2 regions of the Labrys sp. F242 genome follow, and region 1 is predicted to be linked to the other one. Evidence: predicted binding sites of a transcription regulator. Region 1 holds the regulator's gene; the other holds the start of a gene.
The links. The regulator LexA, encoded in region 1, represses DNA repair genes until DNA is damaged. The targets are predictions, from matches to a motif close to TGTTCNNNNTGTGTTCNG.

Region 1 (13,027 bases):
GGTGGTCAAGCGCGACACCCTGCCAACGGATCTCGAAATCACCGCTGAGACCGACGACGGCGTCATCATGGGCCTGCAGCACAAGAGTGCGCCGCTGCATGGCGTTCAGTTCCATCCGGAATCGATCATGTCCGATCATGGCCACCGCATCCTCCAGAACTTCCTGGAGCTGGCGGCGGAATGGAACGCCAAGAATAGAGCTCAAGAAAGCGAGCATGCATGATGGACGGTTTCAAGCCCTATATCGGCAAGGCCGCCGCCGGTTCGCTCTCCCGGGAAGAGGCGGCTGAAGCCTTCGACCTGCTCTTGTCCGGCCAGGCCACCCCCTCTCAGATCGGCGGCTTCCTGATGGCGCTGAGAGTACGCGGGGAAACGCCTGACGAGATGGCCGGCGCCGTCACCGCCATGCGCGCCAAGATGCTGACGGTGGAAGCCCCCGAGGACGCCGTCGATATCGTCGGCACGGGCGGAGATGCCTCCGGTTCCTACAACGTCTCGACTGCCGCCTCCCTGATCGTCGCAGGCGCGGGCGTGAAGGTCGCCAAGCATGGCAATCGCGCCCTCTCCTCCAAATCCGGCGCCGCCGACGTATTGACAGCGCTTGGGGTCAATATCGAGCTGAGGCCGGAAGATATTGCGCGCTGCATCAGCCTGGCCGGCGTCGGATTCATGTTCGCCCCCGCTCATCACGGCGCCATGAGGCATGTCGGCCCCACCCGCGTCGAACTCGGCACGCGGACGATCTTCAATCTGCTGGGGCCGCTCTCCAATCCCGCCGGCGTCAAGCGGCAGCTGCTCGGCGTCTATGCCCGCCAGTGGCTGCAGCCCATGGTGGAAGTGCTCAAGACGCTGGGTTCCACGCGCATCATCGCCGTACATGGCAGCGACGGGCTCGACGAGATCACCACAACCGGGCCCACCGAGATCGTCTCGCTGGAGAACGGCCAGATCAGCCATGGCGTCATCACGCCGGAGGAAGTCGGCCTGCGCGTGGCAGCACCCGATGATCTCAAGGGCGGCGATGCTGCCCACAACGCGGTGGCGTTGCGGGCCGTACTCGAAGGCGAGAAGACGCCCTACCGCGACATCGCCCTCTTGAATGCCGGTGCTGCCCTGCTCGTGGCGGGGCGGGTGCCGACCCTTGGGGATGGCGTAGCCCTCGCCCGCGAATCCGTCGACAAGGGCAAGGCCCTAGCAACACTCAACCGTTTGGTTGAAGTTTCAAACGCGTGAGTGCCATGGCCACCATTCTGCAAAAGATCGAAGCCTATAAACGTCGCGAGATCGAGGCGGCGAAGGCGGCATGCCCGTTGCCTGAACTGATCAAGCTGGCAGAGCAGGCCGGTCCCGTACGCGGCTTCCAGAGGGCTCTACAGGCCAAGCTCGACGCCGGCCACACCGCCCTGATTGCCGAGATCAAGAAGGCCAGCCCCTCCAAGGGCTTGATCCGCGCCGATTTCGACCCTCCGGCGCTCGCCCGCGCCTATGAGGCCGGCGGCGCTGCCTGTCTTTCCGTGCTGACCGACGAGCCCTCCTTCCAGGGACGACCCGACTTTCTTACCGCAGCGCGCACAGCGGTATCGCTGCCTGCCCTGCGCAAGGACTTCCTCTACGATCCCTATCAGGTGGTGGAAGCCAGAGCCTGGGGCGCCGATTGCATTCTGGTGATCATGGCCAGCGTCACCGATGCCGAAGCGCGGGCCCTGATCGCAGCGGCCAAGGACTGGTCACTCGACGTTCTGTGCGAAATCCACAACCACGACGAACTTGAGCGCTCTCTCATGCTCGATGTCGGCATGATCGGCATCAACAATCGCGATCTCAACGACTTCGTCACCCGCCTGGAAACCACGGAGACTCTGGCGCCGCTAGTGCCGAGCGACCGCCTGCTCGTCGGTGAGAGTGGCATCTTCTCGCCAGCCGACGTCGGCCGCCTGCAGCGGGTCGGAGTCAACACCTTCCTGGTCGGCGAAAGCCTGATGCGCCAGGCCGACGTCACCGCCGCCACCCGCGCCTTGCTGGCCCTGGGCGGCGCGGCATGAGCCAGCAGCGCACGAATCGCGGCCTCACCCATCTCGACGCCTCCGGCGAGGCGAATATGGTCGACGTCTCGCAAAAGGCCGTGACCAGCCGCACCGCGATCGCTGAAGGGCGCGTGGTGATGCAGCGTGAAACGCTCGACCTCGTGTTGTCCGGCGATGCCAAGAAAGGCGATGTCCGCGCCACGGCCCGCATCGCCGGCATCATGGCAGCCAAGAAGACGCATGAGCTGATTCCACTTTGCCATCCGCTGCTTCTCAGTAAGGTTGCCGTCGAAATCGAGCCCGATACCGCTCTGCCGGGTCTGACCGTGCGGGCGACGGCCAAGGTTGCCGGCCAGACCGGCGTGGAGATGGAAGCGCTTACCGCAGTCTCCGTGGCCTGCCTGACCATCTATGACATGGTCAAGGCCGTCGATCGGGGCATGCGCATCGAGGCGATCAGGCTCGTGGAGAAATCCGGCGGCAAATCCGGCGATTGGCATGCGGAGGAAAATCGATGAGCCTGCTTCCCGTCGCGGACGCGCTGGCCAAGGTGGTTGCCGGGGTAGCCCCGCTTCCAACCGAAACAATATCGCTGCATGCCACGCGCGGACGTGTTCTCGCTTCCGCCATCACGGCGCTGAGGACCCAGCCCGGCTTCAACGCCTCGGCCATGGACGGCTATGCGGTGCGAGCGGCAGATGCCAAGGAAGGTGCTAGCCTCGAATTGATCGGAGAATCGGCGGCGGGGCACGGCTATGCCGGACGAGTTGGCGAAAACCAGGCCGTTCGCATCTTCACGGGTGCGCCCGTGCCGGATGGCGCCGACACAGTGGTGATCCAGGAGCACACGAGCCGCGAGGGCAATCGCGTCATCGTGGAGGCGGCGGCCAGGCTCGGCCAGCATATCCGGGCCCGTGGCCTGGACTTTGCCGAAGGACGGGAGGCTTTGACATCAGGCACCGTCATCGGTCCCCGCGACATAGCGCTTGCCGCGGCCATGAATCATCCTGCCCTGCCGGTCCGCCGCCGCCCCAAAGTCGCTATTCTCGCGACCGGCGATGAATTGGTACTGCCCGGTCAAGCCATCGGCGAGAATCAGATCGTCGCCTCCAACAATTTCGCCATTCGGGCACTGGTCGAGGCCGAGGGGGGCGAAGTACTCGACCTCGGCATCGCCAGCGACGACTTCCCGGCCCTGGAAGCGGCCATTCGGCGGGCTCGTACCGAGAAGGCGGATGTGCTCGTCACCATCGGCGGTGCTTCGGTCGGCGATCACGATCTGATCCAGACCGCGCTCACCCGCGAAGGCATGCAGCTCGGCTTCTGGAAGATCGCCATGCGCCCGGGCAAGCCCCTGCTGCACGGGCGGCTTGGCTCAATGCATATCCTCGGCCTGCCCGGCAATCCGGTATCCTCGGTGGTCTGCGGCGTCCTCTTCCTGGTACCCCTGTTGCGTACGTTGCTGGGGCGGGCCGATGCGGGTCTGTCCCGCCGCAAGGCCGTCTTCGCCAACGCCTGGCCAGCCAACGACGTTCGTGAAGACTATATCCGTGCCCGCTTCGTGCTTGACGATACGTCAGACATCCTCAAGGTAGAACCGCTGGCGCTGCAGGATTCGTCGCTGGTGAGTGTGATGCAGCATGCCGACTGTCTGGTTGTCCGGCCGCCCTTTGCGCCGGAAGCAAAACCAGGCGATATCTGCGAGATCATCGATCTTCGTGCGGCCGGCTATTGACGCTACCCTTAACCTGAACTTCACAGTTGCAGAACACAGTAGGAACATGTAGCACTGTTCTTGTTTTGTTTACACCTTCACCGTGATTCGCGGCCGCCACGACGGGAAAGCCATGCTGACCAAGAAACAACACGAATTGCTTCGGTTCATTCATGAGCGCCTGAAGGAACAGGGCGTGCCCCCCTCCTTCGATGAAATGAAGGAGGCGCTGGACCTGCGCTCCAAGTCCGGCATCCACCGCCTGATCATGGCTCTGGAGGAGCGCGGCTTCATCCGGCGCCTGCCAAACCGGGCGCGCGCGCTCGAAGTGGTACGCCTGCCCGAATCCGCCGTGCCAGGCGGCCTGTCGCTGGCCTCTTCGCAGCGGGGCTTCCGCCCCAACGTGATCGAGGGCAATCTCGGCAAGGTCCGCCCCGTCAGGCCGGAAATGGACGAGGATGTCGGCCGGCCGGTTCTGGTCCCGGTGATGGGACGCATCGCCGCCGGTACGCCGGTCTCCGCCATCCAGACCAAGAGCCACACCATCAGCGTTACGCCGGAAATGCTGTCCTCAGGTGATCATTTCGCCCTGGAGGTGCGCGGTGATTCAATGATCGAGGCTGGTATCTTCGACAATGACACCGTGCTGATCCGCCGCCAGGACCATGCCGATACCGGCGATATCGTGGTAGCCCTGATCGACGATGAGGAAGCCACGCTGAAGCGCTTGCGCAAGCGCGGCGCCTCCATTGCGCTGGAGGCGGCCAATCCGGCTTACGAAACCCGTATTTTTGGCCCGGACAGGGTACAGATCCAGGGTAAATTGGTGGGCCTGTTCCGCCGATATTGAGAGCATGCGAATTTGGTTCGCTTGCAATGACTGGCCTTCATACAGTCAGCGGCCACGCTTTGGAACGCCGTGACGTCGAGCGGTTGCTCAAGGAGCGCGCGCCGTATTGCCTTGTCGATTGTGAACTGGAGGAATGCGATCTTTCGCGTCTCGACCTGTCCCACTGGTCGTTCGAGCGTTGCATTCTCAAAAATGCCAAGCTGGTCGGCGCCAAGCTCGCGAATACACTATGGCGCAATTGCAAGGCGGGCGGTGCCGATTTCCGTGGTACCGACCTCGAAGATGCTGCATTCCGTACGGGTGACTACAGCAATGCCAGCTTTCGACGCGCCAAAGCGGCCTCGACGGTTTTTACCGGCTGCAAACTGACAGGCGCGGATCTCTCGGAAATCGCCGCATTCGGGCTCGTTTTCGAGGAGGTCTTGCTTATGTCGGCGAAACTGCCGGCCTTTTCCTTTCGCAAGTCCACGCTACGCCGCCTCGACTTCACCCAGGCCGATCTGCGCCAATGCGATTTCCGCGATGTCATCTTCGAAGAGTGCAGCCTGCGCGATGCCAATCTGGTCGATGCCCGTTTTGAAGGAGCGGATCTACGCAGTGCCGATCTCGGCGGCTTGAAGCTTGGTGACGCCCGTTATTTCAAGGGCGCCACGATCTCGAAAAACCAGGCCGGCCAATTGCTAGCCGAGCTAGGCTTGCGGATCGCCTGAAGAAGGTCTGGAGTTCGCAGGCAAATCCGCTTGATGGTCGGGTAGCCTCCGGGTGTCTTCGAACTACCATCTGTCCGAAGACCCGGCCTGGCTGACAGCGCCGATCAGTCGACCGCGATCATGACGTCGGAGGCCTTGATCACGGCATAGGCGTTCTGGCCGGGCTTGAGCTGGAGATCATCGACGGCCTCATTGGTGATCGAAGCGGTGATGATGGTACCATTGACCTCGAGCTGGATATGGGAGGTAGTCTGCCCCTTCGTCACGCTCTTGATCGTGCCCTTGATCTGGTTGCGGGCGCTGATTTTCATGGTCCGTCCTTTCTGGTGAGAATCTCGCGTCAGTTATCGGTTTCGGCGGTGACGCTGTCCATAGGCCTATCCGTCGCTGGGACTTGTACTGCCGCCTGGGGCAGAGGCTTCGGCGGCACAATCACCCGGCTCGGTACCCATGGACGGGACGCTTGGGGATGGCGGGCCATGACGAGACGCCAGCGCGGGCTGATATCGCCGCTCGCAGACGGCTCTACATAAAGTGCTATCGAGCCGACCGCGCGAATCAATTCCCGGTCCATCACAACTCCAGCGGTGGCACAGCGAGCACCGATCGGAACCGGTCCCGCCAGGACGCTGACGCGTCCACAGTCCTCCTCGGCGGCGTTACTGGTCTTGTCGAGCATGAAGATCCCGCCTCCTTCGATGGGCGCGGAACACCCTTCTCTGTCACATAGGCGCTGTGCCGCGAGGGTTGGATCCTCCGGCTTGCGCCGATCGCCCATGGCCAGCAGCCATTGCTGAACCGTAAAAGCATCGGATCGCTGCGCCAGCACGGTCAGTTGATCGCCCTTGCGAACGAGGGCCGCGTAGCCGTTTGCGCCGAACAGAGCTACTGGCAGCGGCGCTGTCGCGGCCAGGGCAATGCCCCCGCCCAAGGGCAATAGGGCCAGCAGAGCAAGACGCGTGCGCAGAATGGTCAGCAGGACCAGCGTCAGAGCGAACAATCCGAGCGCCGCGGCGGAGAACTGCGGCAGCACGAGATCGGAGCCAGGCCAGGTCGCAACCGAACGAGCCACCTGCATGAACAACCCGACAGCCCAGCCCATCGCCTGCCAAAATGGAGCGCCATAGCCAAACGGCTCGGCGACCACGGCCAGCATGGCGAGCGGCATGATCAGGAAGGAGACGATCGGCGTCGCGACAAGGTTCGAGGCCAGCGACTGCAGCGTGATACGATGGAAATGAAAGGCTGAGAATGGCGCCGTGGCGAGCGAGGCGACGATCGTGGTCAGCATCATGGCAAGTACCAAGGTCACAGCGCCACCGATGGCCCTTTCCCACGCCATTGCAGATTTCTCTCGCTTCCGCCGGCTCCATTGCTCATGTGCGATCACCAGCATCGCCACCGCGGCGAAGGACATCTGGAAGCTCGGCCCCAGGAGCTGCTCCGGCGTGGTCAGCAGCACGAAGCTCGCGGCCAGGGCGACGTTGCGGCGGGTAATGGCATTGCGTCCCAGCGCCACGGCCAGCAGCACGATGGCCGTCATCAGGAAGGAGCGGACCGTCGCGACCTCGGCGCCGGAAAACAGTGTATAGGCAGCGGCCGGCAGCAGCGAGAGCAGCGCGGCGAGTTCCTTGGTGCCCCGATAGAGCACGATCCGGCGCGACAACGCCAGGACAGCGCGGATGAGGCCGAACAGGCCGCCCGCAAATAGCGCCATATGGAGACCCGAGATCGAAACGACATGATAGAGCCCGGAAGCGCGCAAGGCCTCATTGGCGTCGCCGGGAATCTGGCCGCGTTTGCCGGTGACCTGCGAAGCCGCGATGGCGCCATTCTCGCCTTGTATCGTCTCGACGATCCGTCGGGTCAGATCGTTGCGCTGGCGATCGATCCAGATATTGAAAGCTTCCGCCCAGCTCGCCTCGACGGGGCTGGCCGCAGGTGCAATCTTGCCCGCTGCAAAACCAACGCCGCCAATGCCATCGAAGAAGGCATCGCGTGCGAAGTCGTAACCGCCGGGCAAGGCAGGAGGCGGAGGCGGTCTCATGACTGCCTTGAGGCTGATGCTGTCGCCAGCCCGGATTTCGCTGCCCTTACGGACCGTAAGTCGGATGCGGGCCGGCATCGCAGCAGGCTCCAGCTTCTCCACCGAGACCGGCCTGATGACGATGCGCGCACTGCCACCCAGGCGCGGCTCTACCGAAAGGACGAGGCCGGTAACGGTTCCCGCCATCGAACGCGAAAGCTGTGGTGCGGCGACGCTCATCGTACGCAGCTTGGCAGAGCAAAAGCCCGCTCCCACCGCCGTCAGGCTGATCAGGCCGACATGCAACCACCAACGCCCCCGCAAGCCATAGGCAAGGCAGGCCGTCCCTACAGTAAGGAATGCGGGAACGACAAGACCAGGCTCTTCCGGTGCGGCAAAATAAGCGATGACACCCAGGCCCAGAAAGACCGGAACGACGAGAGCAAGCTCGAAGGCCGCCATCTCCGCCGCAAGACCGGTCGCCAGCCAGGACACCAGCCTTTGCAGCCCCTGCCCGAACAGCATGCCGCCGGGCAACGCCGATCCCAGCTGTCCCGGCCTTCCACCGAGGACACCAACCCGCGCGCGGCCTCGATCATTCTCAGGCAAAGGCGCCCCCGCCGCTACCGCCCAATGAAACCCTGTGCTAAAGCCCCAAGCTTATTGATGTGATCCGGGTTAGCCAAGGGCCTCAATACTTCCGCCTCCATGCTCCCGCGCTCTGGCTTCGCTTCCCCTGCCTTTTGGAATTGCCAACTTCGATGTCCACTCCTGTCATCACCCGCTTTGCTCCCTCCCCCACCGGCTTCCTCCATATCGGCGGCGGCCGCACGGCCTTGTTCAACTGGCTCTACGCCAGGGCCAAGGGCGGTAAGATGCTGCTGCGCATCGAGGACACCGATCGCGAGCGCTCGACCGATGCCGCCATTGCCGCCATCCTGGATGGCCTGGCCTGGCTTGGCCTCGATTGGGACGGAGACCCGATCTTCCAGTTTGCCCGCGCTGCCCGCCACCGCGAAGTTGCCGAATCCATGCTCGCCCAGGGCAAGGCGTATTATTGCTACGCCACCCAGCAGGAGTTGGAGGAGATGCGCGAGCTCGCCCGCAAGGAAGGGCGCCCGCCGCGCTATGACGGCCGCTGGCGCGACCGCGACCCGGCGACAGCCCCCAAGGACGTCAAGCCGGTGATCCGCCTGCGTGCGCCGATCGAGGGCGAGACCGTCATCCAGGACGACGTGCAGGGCACCGTGCGCTGGGCCAATAAGGACCTTGACGACCTGGTGCTGCTGCGCTCGGACGGCACGCCGACCTATATGCTGGCCGTGGTGGTCGATGACCATGACATGGGCATCACGCATATCATCCGTGGCGATGATCATCTCACCAATGCCGCCCGCCAGAAGCAGATCTACGAAGCCATGGGCTGGGAAGTGCCGCATATGGCCCATATCCCGCTCATCCACGGCTCCGACGGTGCCAAGCTCTCCAAACGTCACGGCGCGCTGGGCGTCGACGCCTATCGCGCCATGGGCTACCTGCCGGCGGCCATGCGCAATTACCTCGTGCGCCTATCCTGGAGCCATGGCGACCAGGAAGTGTTCACCACCAAGGAGATGATCGAGCATTTCGATACCGGCGCCATCGGCAAATCGGCCGCGCGCTTCGATTTCAAGAAGCTCGAAAACCTCAATGGCATCTATATGCGCAACTCCACGGATGAGGAATTGCTCGCCGCCATCGACCAGTTGCTCCCCCATATTCCCGGTGGCCCTGCCCTCGCTGCCCAGTTCGCCGACGGCAATGGTGCCAAGCGCTCTCAGTTGCTGGCCGCCATGCCCGGCCTTAAGGAACGCGCCAAGACTTTGGTGGAATTGCTGGATGGCGCCAATTTCCTGTTCGTCTCGCGTCCCCTGCCCTTGGATGACAAGGCCAAGGCCATGCTGAACGAAGAAGCGCGGGCGACCCTCGCCATGCTGTTGCCGCGCTTCGAAGCCTTGGGCGAGTGGAGCGCCAGTGCGACCGAGGCGACGGTGCGGGCCGCAGCCGAGGAAACCGGCGCCAAGCTCGGCTCGTTGGCCCAGCCGTTGCGCGCTGCGCTCACCGGCCGTACCACCTCGCCGCCGGTCTTCGACGTGCTGGCCGTCCTCGGCCGCGAGGAAAGCCTGGCCCGGCTGAAGGATCAGGCCGGCTGAGGCCAAGCGCCGCATGATTGTGTTTCCCGGACATCGGGTTTCGCGCAATAGGTGTATTTTTCGCAGCTTTGACGCGAAAGATTTAGAAAGCTTTCGCGTCAAAGTGGGGCAATCGGCCCTACCCTGGCGTGCCGCCGCCTAAGCAGTCGCCGAACCGACAGTTCACTTCTTCGTCTTTCTTGCGGCATTGCAGCAAATGGTCTACCCAACACCGACGGATCGGCGATACGTAGGCCTTACTTGAGCCGGGGGGCTCCTTTCTGGCCAAGGCGTGACCGCGTATTTCCGTACAAGGAGGATTGCATGAGCGGTAACACGGCGACTCTGACTATTGGTGACAAGGCAATCGAATTGCCAACCAAGGCCGGCTCCGTTGGTCCGACGGTTGTTGATATTGCGCCCCTTTATAAGCACACGGGCATGTTTACCTACGATCCAGGCTTCACCTCGACGGCGAGCTGTGAATCCCAGATCACCTATATTGATGGCGATGAGGGCGTGCTGCTCTATCGCGGCTACCCGATCGAGCAACTCGCCGAGCATGGCGACTTCCTCGAGACCTGCTATCTCCTGCTCTATGGCGAACTGCCGACGGCTGCCCAGAAGGCGGACTTCGACTATCGCGTCACGCGCCACACCATGGTGCATGAGCAGATGGCTCGCTTCTTCCAGGGCTTCCGCCGTGACGCCCATCCGATGGCCGTGATGGTCGCCTCGGTCGGCGCCCTTTCGGCCTTCTATCACGACTCCACCGACATCTCCGACCCGCATCAGCGCATGATCTCGTCGATGCGACTGATCGCCAAGATGCCGACCCTGGCTGCGATGGCCTACAAATACACCATCGGCCAGCCCTTCGTGTATCCGCAGAACAATCTGGACTATCCGTCCAACTTCCTGCGCATGTGTTTCTCGGTCCCTTGCGAGGAATACAAGCCCAATCCGATCCTGGCCCGCGCGCTCGATCGCATCTTCATCCTGCATGCCGATCACGAGCAGAACGCGTCGACCTCGACGGTCCGCCTCGCGGGCTCCTCGGGCGCCAATCCGTTTGCCTGCATCGCCGCCGGCATCGCCTGCCTCTGGGGCCCGGCCCATGGCGGCGCCAATGAAGCTGCGCTCAAGATGTTGCAGGAAATCGGCACGGTCGATCGTATCCCGCAATATATCGCCAAGGCCAAGGACAAGAATGATCCCTTCCGCCTGATGGGCTTCGGCCACCGCGTCTACAAGAACTACGATCCGCGCGCCAAGATCATGCAGCGTACCACCCACGAGGTGCTGAACGAGCTCGGCCACAAGGACGACCCGTTGCTCGAGGTTGCGCTGGAACTCGAGCGCATCGCTCTGCACGACGAGTATTTCGTCGAAAAGAAGCTCTATCCGAACATTGACTTCTATTCGGGCATCACGCTCAAGGCGATGGGCTTCCCGACCTCGATGTTCACCGTGCTGTTCGCCCTGGCCCGTACCGTCGGCTGGATCGCACAGTGGAAGGAAATGATCGAAGATCCTTCCCAGAAGATCGGCCGCCCGCGCCAGCTCTATACCGGCGCAGCCCGCCGCGACTACGTTTCACCGGCCCAGCGCCGCTAAGATAACAAAGGGCGGATCCTCGGATCCGCCCTTCTCGTTTCCAGCCCCTGCTATTTGCGGCACGAGCGCTTGAGACCCTCAACCCGCCTTGCCGGCAATGGTTTCCAGCACGATGCGGGCCGCTCGCTGCGACGGGGACTCCCCCACCACCTGCATGCGTTGATCGATCTCATCGAAGGCGTGCATCTGCGAGCGCCGTTCATCGGTATTCCCCAGCAATCCGGCCATGAGATCGGCCAGACGGTCCGGTACGACCTCTTCCTGGAAGAGTTCGGGCACAGCCTGTCGATCGAGAATCAGATTGGGCAACAGGAAAAAACGTCCCTTGACCAGGCGACGGGCCAGGAAGGCCTCCCAGGCCGGAAAGCGATAGGTTCCGATCATCGGCACCTGCGCCAAAGCCAGTTCGAGCGTCACCGTGCCCGATGCTGCCAGTGCCGCTCTCGCCCGGCGGAAGGCCGCGTATTTCTCGTCGGGATCGGTGATGATCAGGGGATTCGGCGCCCAGCCGGCGGTCGCCTGCCGCAGACGCTCGGCATGGCGCGGCACCGTTGGCAGCGCGGCATCGAAGGGCCCGATCCTGGTGGATAGGAGCTCGATCGTTCGGCCGAAATCTTCCGTCAGGAGCCCCACTTCGCTCGAACGGCTGCCGGGGAGCACCAGCACCAGCGGTCGGTCCCCCTGCCGGATCGTCTCCTCCTCGGCATTGGGGCGCAATTCATGCAGGCGCTCCATCAAAGGATGGCCGACATAGGAACAAGGGGGGCCGTTCAACCGACGATAGGCCTCGGGTTCGAAGGGCAGCAAAGCGAGCACGTGGTCGACATAGGCCCGCATCGACACCGCCCGGCCCGGGCGCCAGGCCCAGACGCTGGGGGAGACATAGTTGATGATAGGCAGATGCGGCAGGCGCCGGCGCACGCGCTTGGCGACGGCATGGGTAAAATCCGGACTGTCGATGATCACCAGGCCATCGGGCGGATCGGCAACGATGGAGTCGATCACTTGCCAAGCGCGCCGATAGATCGTGGGGAAGCGTCCGATCACGGCAGCAAATCCCATCACCGCAATGTCGTCGAGCGGAAACAGGCTCTCCATGCCCTCGCGCGTCATGGCGGGCCCAGCCGTGCCCTTGAACACCACGGGCGCACCCGCCTGCGCGCGCAAGGCCTGCATCAGCTTGAAGCCGAGCTGATCGCCGGAATGTTCGCCCACGACGATGGCGATCTTCAAAGGCCGATCCATCATCATCACACCCCGACAAGGAATAGATTGGCGGCATCGGCTGCTGCAATCGTCGCATCCCGCTCCAGCACGAGAACATTGCCGGCCTCGATGGCGATACCAGCAAGTCCGGCCTTCTTGGCGAGGCGCACCGTGCGCGGGCCGATGCTCGGAAGGTCGGCCCTGAAATCCTGTCCCGGCTTGGCCGCCTTCACCAGCACACCGCCATCCTGCTCGGCGATGGGCGGGCGGCCATGGCGCGACAAGCGGCCAAATAGGCCAAGCCGGCGCAAAACGGCAACTCGCCGGATCATGTTATCCGTGCCCTCGGCGGCTTCGACGGCCAGTACGCGCCTTTGTGCGACTACAACGCCCTGGCCAATGTCGCTCGGCCCCATGGCGGCAAGAGCGCGCCGGCCGATGGCGATCCCTTCGAGCTCCGCCGCGCTGGGCGACAGATGGCCGAGCGTCCCCCTGGGCGCCATAAGCGACGGCGCCACATCACGAACGCCGACGACCGCATAGCCGTGCTTTTCCAGAAAGACGATGACGCCCCGGAGGAGATTGTCGTCCCCGCCCTCGAGCACGTTACGGATCTCTTCGAGATGCCGTACGGCCTGGATGCCGGACCGCACCATGCCGAGCCCCGGGCGATGCACGGCACCCGCCAGGATCACTCGGCCTGCACCGG
Region 2 (6,376 bases), 960 kb from region 1:
GCGCACCGGAAGCGATCGCATCGTCCACGCTCATGAGATGCGTGGTCACCTCGCTGTTGTCGAGCACGACGGCATTGGCGAGATCCTCGATCTCCTTGAGTTCCTCATCCGAAATGGGCTTGGGATGCGAGAAGTCGAAACGCAGACGGTCCGGCGCCACCAAGGAGCCCTTCTGGGCAACGTGATCGCCCAGCGTCAGGCGCAAGGCCTCATGCAGAAGATGCGTGGCCGAGTGATTGGCACGGATCGCGGAGCGGCGCGCATGATCGACCACGAGTTCGAGCGGCTCCTGCACCTTGAGCGTGCCCTCCTCGACGGTGACGGCATGCACGAAGAGATCGCCGAGCTTCTTCTGGGTATCGGTAACGGTGACCTTCAGGCCACCGGCCTGCACCGTGCCCGCATCGCCCTGCTGGCCGCCAGACTCGCCGTAGAACGGCGTCTGGTTGAGGATCAGGAAGCCCTTCTCGCCCTTGCCGAGGTGATCGACCGGCTTGCCGTCCTTGACCAGGGCCAGGGCAACGCCCTCGGCGGTCTCCGTCTCGTAGCCGAGGAATTCGGTGGCGCCGACCTGCTCGCGCAGGCCGAACCAGACTGTCTCGGTGGCCGCATCGCCGGATCCCGCCCAGGCGGCCCGCGCCTTGGCCTTTTGCTGCTGCATGGCAGCCTGGTAGCCTTCGAGATCGACCGAGATGTTGCGCGCGCGCAGCGCATCCTGTGTCAGGTCGAGCGGGAAGCCATAGGTGTCGTAGAGGGTGAAGGCGACATCACCCGAAAAGACCTGGCCGTCGCCGAGCTTCACGGTCTCGGCGTCGAGTAGGGCAAGGCCGCGCTCCAGCGTACGGCGGAAGCTGGTTTCTTCCAGGCGCAGGGTCTCGCTGATCAGGGCCTCGGCCCGCACGAGTTCGGGGTAGGCGGCGCCCATCTCGCGCACCAGCGCGGGCACCAGCTTCCACATGACGGGATCCTTGGCGCCGAGCAGGGAGATGTGACGCATGGCGCGGCGCATGATGCGGCGCAACACATAGCCCCTGCCCTCGTTCGACGGCAGCACGCCGTCGGCGACCAGGAAGGAGGAAGCCCGCAAATGGTCGGCGATGACGCGATGGCTGGCAAGCGCCGGCCCTTCGGCCGGCACGCCGATCGCCTCCACCGACGCGCGGATCAAGGCCTGGAAGAGGTCGATGTCGTAATTGTTGTGCTTGTGCTGCAGCACGGTGGCGATGCGCTCGAGGCCCATGCCGGTGTCGATCGAGGGGCGCGGCAGGTTGACGCGCTCGCCACCGACCAGTTCCTCGAACTGCATGAAGACGAGGTTCCAGATCTCGATGAAGCGGTCGCCATCCTCATCCGGCGAACCGGGCGGCCCACCCCAGATATGCTCGCCATGATCGTAGAAGATCTCCGAGCAGGGGCCGCAGGGCCCGGTATCGCCCATGCGCCAGAAATTGTCCGAGGTCGGAATGCGGATGATGCGATCGTCCGACAGGCCGGCGATCTTCTTCCACAGCCGATGCGCCTCATCGTCCTCGGAGTAGACGGTCACCAAGAGCTTGGAAGCCGGCAGGCCGAAATCCTTGGTGATCAGGTTCCAGGCGAGCTCGATCGCGCGATCCTTGAAATAATCGCCGAAAGAAAAGTTGCCGAGCATCTCGAAGAAGGTGTGATGCCGTGCCGTGTAGCCGACATTGTCGAGATCATTGTGCTTGCCGCCGGCGCGCACGCATTTCTGCGAGGTCGCGGCACGCGAATAGGAGCGCTTCTCGATGCCGGTGAAGACGTTCTTGAACTGCACCATGCCGGCATTGGTGAACATCAAGGTCGGATCGTTGCGTGGCACCAGCGGCGAAGACGCCACGGCTTCATGGCCGTTCCGCACGAAATAGTCGAGGAAGGTGGATCGGATCTCGTTGACGCCGCTCATGTCCAATTTGCCTATTTGGCCCAAATGCCTGTTTTGGCTGGTCCCTTCCTTTCGGCATGGCCAGCAACATGGTGGTGGGGCGTTGTAGCGGGGCTGTTTCGGCCTGTCGAGGCGCGCATACATGAAAAACCCGACTGCCGGGAGCGACAGACGGGTTATTCGGTGTGAATTGGCTCTGCTTAGGCCAGACGTGAGAAGCCGGTCGAGGCCGACCTCATTCGCCCTCGGCTTCGGACGGGTCGATATTGTCGAGGATACGCTCGGCAATCAGGCCGGCATTCTGGCGAATCTGGCCCTCGATCTTATCCGCCACATCCGGATTGTCCTTGAGGAACTGCTTGGCGTTCTCACGGCCCTGGCCGAGACGCTGGCTCTCATAGCTGAACCAGGCGCCTGATTTTTCGACCACGCCGGCCTTGACGCCGAGGTCGACCAATTCGCCCACCTTCGAGATGCCTTCGCCATACATGATGTCGAATTCGATCTGCTTGAAGGGCGGCGCCACCTTGTTCTTGACGACCTTCACGCGGGTCTGGTTGCCGACCACCTCTTCCCTGTCCTTGATCGCGCCGATACGGCGAATGTCGAGGCGGACCGAGGCATAGAATTTCAGGGCGTTGCCGCCCGTGGTGGTTTCCGGGCTGCCATACATCACGCCGATCTTCATGCGGATCTGGTTGATGAAGATGACCATCGAGTTGGAACGCCCGATCGAGGCCGTCAGCTTGCGCAGCGCCTGGCTCATCAGGCGGGCCTGCAGGCCGGGCTGCACATCGCCCATTTCGCCTTCGATTTCGGCCTTGGGCGTCAGCGCCGCCACGGAATCGATGACGATGACGTCGATCGCCCCCGAGCGCACCAGCGTGTCGCAGATTTCAAGGGCCTGTTCGCCGGTATCGGGCTGCGAGATCAGCAATTCGTCGAGATTGACGCCCAGCTTGCGGGCATAGACCGGATCGAGCGCGTGTTCGGCGTCGATGAAGGCGCAAACGCCGCCTCTCCTCTGGGCCTCGGCGACGCTGTGCAGCGCCAGCGTGGTCTTGCCGGAGGATTCCGGCCCGTAGATCTCGATGACGCGCCCCTTGGGCAGGCCGCCGACACCGAGCGCAATATCGAGACCAAGGGAGCCGGTGGAGATCGCCTCCACCTCCATCGTCTTGGAACCCTTGCCGAGCCGCATGATCGAGCCCTTGCCGAAAGCGCGTTCGATCTGTGATAGGGCGGCGTCGAGCGCCTTCGTCTTGTCCATGGAGCTTCCTTCGACCAAGCGCAGCTGCGTCTGACTCATATGCCCGTTTCCCTATCAAGCACGAACGGATTCGTCATCCGAACCAATCGTTTTCAACACTGGGCTTGCATCTTGTCGCAATTCAAAGCCCCGTGGCGGTATGTACCCATTTTGTTCTCATTCATGCAAGTTCTATTTTTGTTCTCATCGTTCTTATTTAACAGAAGCTGACTGCTCGGTGCAGGCCGACCTTCGATAAATCATCATACCATTGCACCATCGGGCTTGCGCCCGAAGCCCATCCCCGTCCACACTCACCGTCGGCAGGATGCGCCGGCAACCCGCGTCGGAAATGCGGGACAGGAAACGGGACGATTGCAATGACGAATGCGCAGGAAAGCGTCGGCTTCATCGGGGTCGGCTATATGGGCCATGGCATGGCCAAGAACATCGTGGAGAAGGGCTACGCCCTGACGGTGATGGGCCACCGCAACCGGGCGCCGGTGGAGGATCTCGTGGCCCGCGGCGCCAAGGAGGCCAAGACCCCGCGCGAGGTGGGCGCCGCTTCCAGCATCGTCTTCCTCTGCGTCACCGGTTCGCGACAGGTGGAAGCGCTGGTACACGGTCCCGATGGGCTGAAGGCCGGCCTGAAGCCGGGGGCCGTCGTCGTCGACTGCTCGACCTCCGATCCCAATTCCACCCTCGCCCTCGCGGCCGAACTCGCCGAAGCCGGCATCGATTACGCCGATGCGCCGCTCGGCCGCACGCCGAAGGAAGCCTGGGAAGGCACGCTCGATACCATGGTCGGCGCAAGCGACGCCCTGTTCGAGCGCCTCAAGCCGGTGATATCAACCTGGGCCGGACGCATCGTGCATATCGGCGGCACGGGCGACGGTCACCGCATGAAGCTGCTCAATAATTTCCTGTCGTTGGGCTATGCCGCCCTCTATGCCGAGGCCCTCGCTTTGTCGCAGAAGGTCGGCATCACACCCAAGCGCTTCGACAGCGTCATCCGCGGCGGCCGCATGGATTGCGGTTTCTACCAGACCTTTTCGCGCTGGGTCCTGGAGGGCGACAAGGATGCCCACAAATTCACCATCGCCAACGCCTACAAGGATCTAAGCTATCTGGAGGCGATGGCCAGTGCGGCAGGATTGGTCAATCCGATCGGCAATGCCGTGAAGAACTCGTTCGGCGTGGCGATGGCCGCCGGTGGCGCGCAGCGCTACGTGCCGATGCTAACCGACTATATCGGCAGCCTGAACGGCACCGATCTTACCCCGGCCAATCAGAACTGACCGGGCGCCGAATACAGGAACGCCGCGCCCAGGAGAGCGCAGCGTCCATGCTTCTTCCTCTATAGGCCGGATCAGAAGGTGCGGCGCAGACGCACACCTGCACCGACAGCGTCGACCGTCTTGGTGTTCGCGCCCTCCGCGTCCTTGTTCTGGTACCAGACTTCAGCGCCGGCAATGAAGCCCTTGACGATGGTGTAGTTCACCTGGCCGCCGATGACGTAATATTTGAAATTGTCGCTGACGTTGGTCGCCACGCGCGGCGCATCAAAGTCCAGGTAACCACCAAACAGCACGGCCTGCAGTTGCTTGGTAACGTTCAGGCCAGCCTCGGCCTGCACGGCAAAGCCCTTGGCGCTGTCGAGATCATATGGCGCGCCGTTGGTCGGATAGGCATCCCAGCCCCCGATACCCAGAAGCGAGGACCCATTCGGGTTGGAAGCAGCGCCGACACCGAGATAGCGCGTCGCACCATCGGCATAACTGGCTTCGACGGCCACATAGCCGCCTTCCAGAACCGGAATGTTCACATTGCCGCCGAAGCCGATCGAGTAGCCCCATTTGTCACCGTAATTCGACACGGCGGAGCGATTCTGGTGAAGAGCGCCCATGATCTGCAGGCGGCCCCAACCGTTCTTGTTGTCGTCATAGCCGATCACGCCGACGATGTCGGGCACCTGCGAACCGCCGAGGCCGCGAATGTTGGCATTGCCGGTATTGCCGAAGGTTGTGGTGTTGGCACGATGATCGCGGCCATCTTCGATCGACAGGGTGGCGTAGGCCTTGTCGAATTGAGCCGTATAGCTGATCAGGTTACGCCGGCCCTGCTCGCCGAAATAAGGGGCGAAAAACTCGGCCTGATAATTGGGATCGTAGAAGGCGTAAGGCGACCAGGCGTAACCGGCCGTCAATCCGCCAAACTGCAGATAGGCCTGACGCACCTGGAAGGTGTCGTGCGTGGCCGCACCCGCATTCGATTCAGCCTGGAGTTCGAAGAAGGAGCGCAGCATGCCCCAGTCGGTCTGGGTACGGGCATCGAAGCGGATGCGGGCATTGGTTCGAAACTGCGTCTGGCTGATGTTGCGCTTGCCCGTCGCATTGCTGGGCGCCTGCGCATACCAATAGTCGGCCCGGATCTGGCCACTGATCTTGAGGCAGGTATCGGTGCCCGGAATGTAGAAGAAGCCCGGACCGAATGCCGTACAGACCTTCACATATTCAACGGCTTCGCCCTTGCTCATGGGCAAGTCCGCAGCAGAAGCTGCGACGATGCTGAGAAATCCAGCGCCAGCGCCGAGTAAAATTGCACGAATAGACATGGAAATACCCCGATCTTATAAGATAGCCCTCAATCAGGGCCGCTCTCTTCGAAAAGCTGGCAAACCAATATTCAGCCAATCGAAGAGGCGCGGTCGTTGTGCACCGCGATATCGAAGCTTTCCTCCCAGGCGAGACATTACACAATGTTAAGGTAAGTCATCGTTCTGACACAAAAGGGCTTTGTCCATGACAGTTGCGATTTTGCAACAACACGCAGAACGTGCATGAAAAAGGCCCCTCCCTTTTCAGGAAGAGGCCTCGCCGAAAAGCAGGGTGAGCGAACTCAACCCAGATTGAGTTCCTTGAAGAAATCATTGCCCTTGTCGTCGATGACGATAAAGGCCGGGAAGTCCTCGACCTCGATGCGCCAGACCGCTTCCATGCCGAGCTCGGGATATTCGAGCACCTCGACCTTCTTGATGCAGTCCTGGGCGAGGCGCGCGGCGGGGCCACCGATCGAACCGAGATAGAAGCCGCCATGCTTGGCGCAGGCCTCGCGGACCTGGGCGGAACGGTTGCCCTTGGCCAGCATCACCATCGAGCCGCCGGCCGCTTGGAACTGGTCGACATAGGCGTCCATCCGGCCCGCCGTGGTGGGGCCGAAGGAGC

Region 2: recA (recombinase RecA) is a predicted target of LexA. The motif match lies at 3,341-3,358, and genes of this name have one in related genera.

What each region holds. Positions count from the first base shown of each region.
Region 1 covers NZ_JBVASG010000001.1:2,303,653-2,316,679, forward strand. The annotation lists gene ACZYTC_RS10860 (anthranilate synthase component II) at 1-223, shown strand, start outside; gene trpD (anthranilate phosphoribosyltransferase) at 223-1,233, shown strand; gene trpC (indole-3-glycerol phosphate synthase TrpC) at 1,239-2,042, shown strand; gene moaC (cyclic pyranopterin monophosphate synthase MoaC) at 2,039-2,542, shown strand; gene ACZYTC_RS10880 (molybdopterin molybdotransferase MoeA) at 2,539-3,759, shown strand; gene lexA (transcriptional repressor LexA) at 3,872-4,588, shown strand; gene ACZYTC_RS10890 (pentapeptide repeat-containing protein) at 4,615-5,298, shown strand; gene ACZYTC_RS10895 (TOBE domain-containing protein) at 5,403-5,609, opposite strand; gene ACZYTC_RS10900 (ComEC/Rec2 family competence protein) at 5,639-7,861, opposite strand; gene gltX (glutamate--tRNA ligase) at 8,086-9,516, shown strand; gene gltA (citrate synthase) at 9,820-11,112, shown strand; gene lpxB (lipid-A-disaccharide synthase) at 11,191-12,363, opposite strand; gene ACZYTC_RS10920 (LpxI family protein) at 12,363-13,027, opposite strand, start outside.
Region 2 covers NZ_JBVASG010000001.1:1,342,616-1,348,991, reverse strand. The annotation lists gene alaS (alanine--tRNA ligase) at 1-1,924, opposite strand, end outside; gene recA (recombinase RecA) at 2,139-3,212, opposite strand; gene ACZYTC_RS06210 (NAD(P)-dependent oxidoreductase) at 3,533-4,450, shown strand; gene ACZYTC_RS06205 (porin) at 4,522-5,688, opposite strand; gene ACZYTC_RS06200 (fumarate hydratase) at 6,051-6,376, opposite strand, start outside.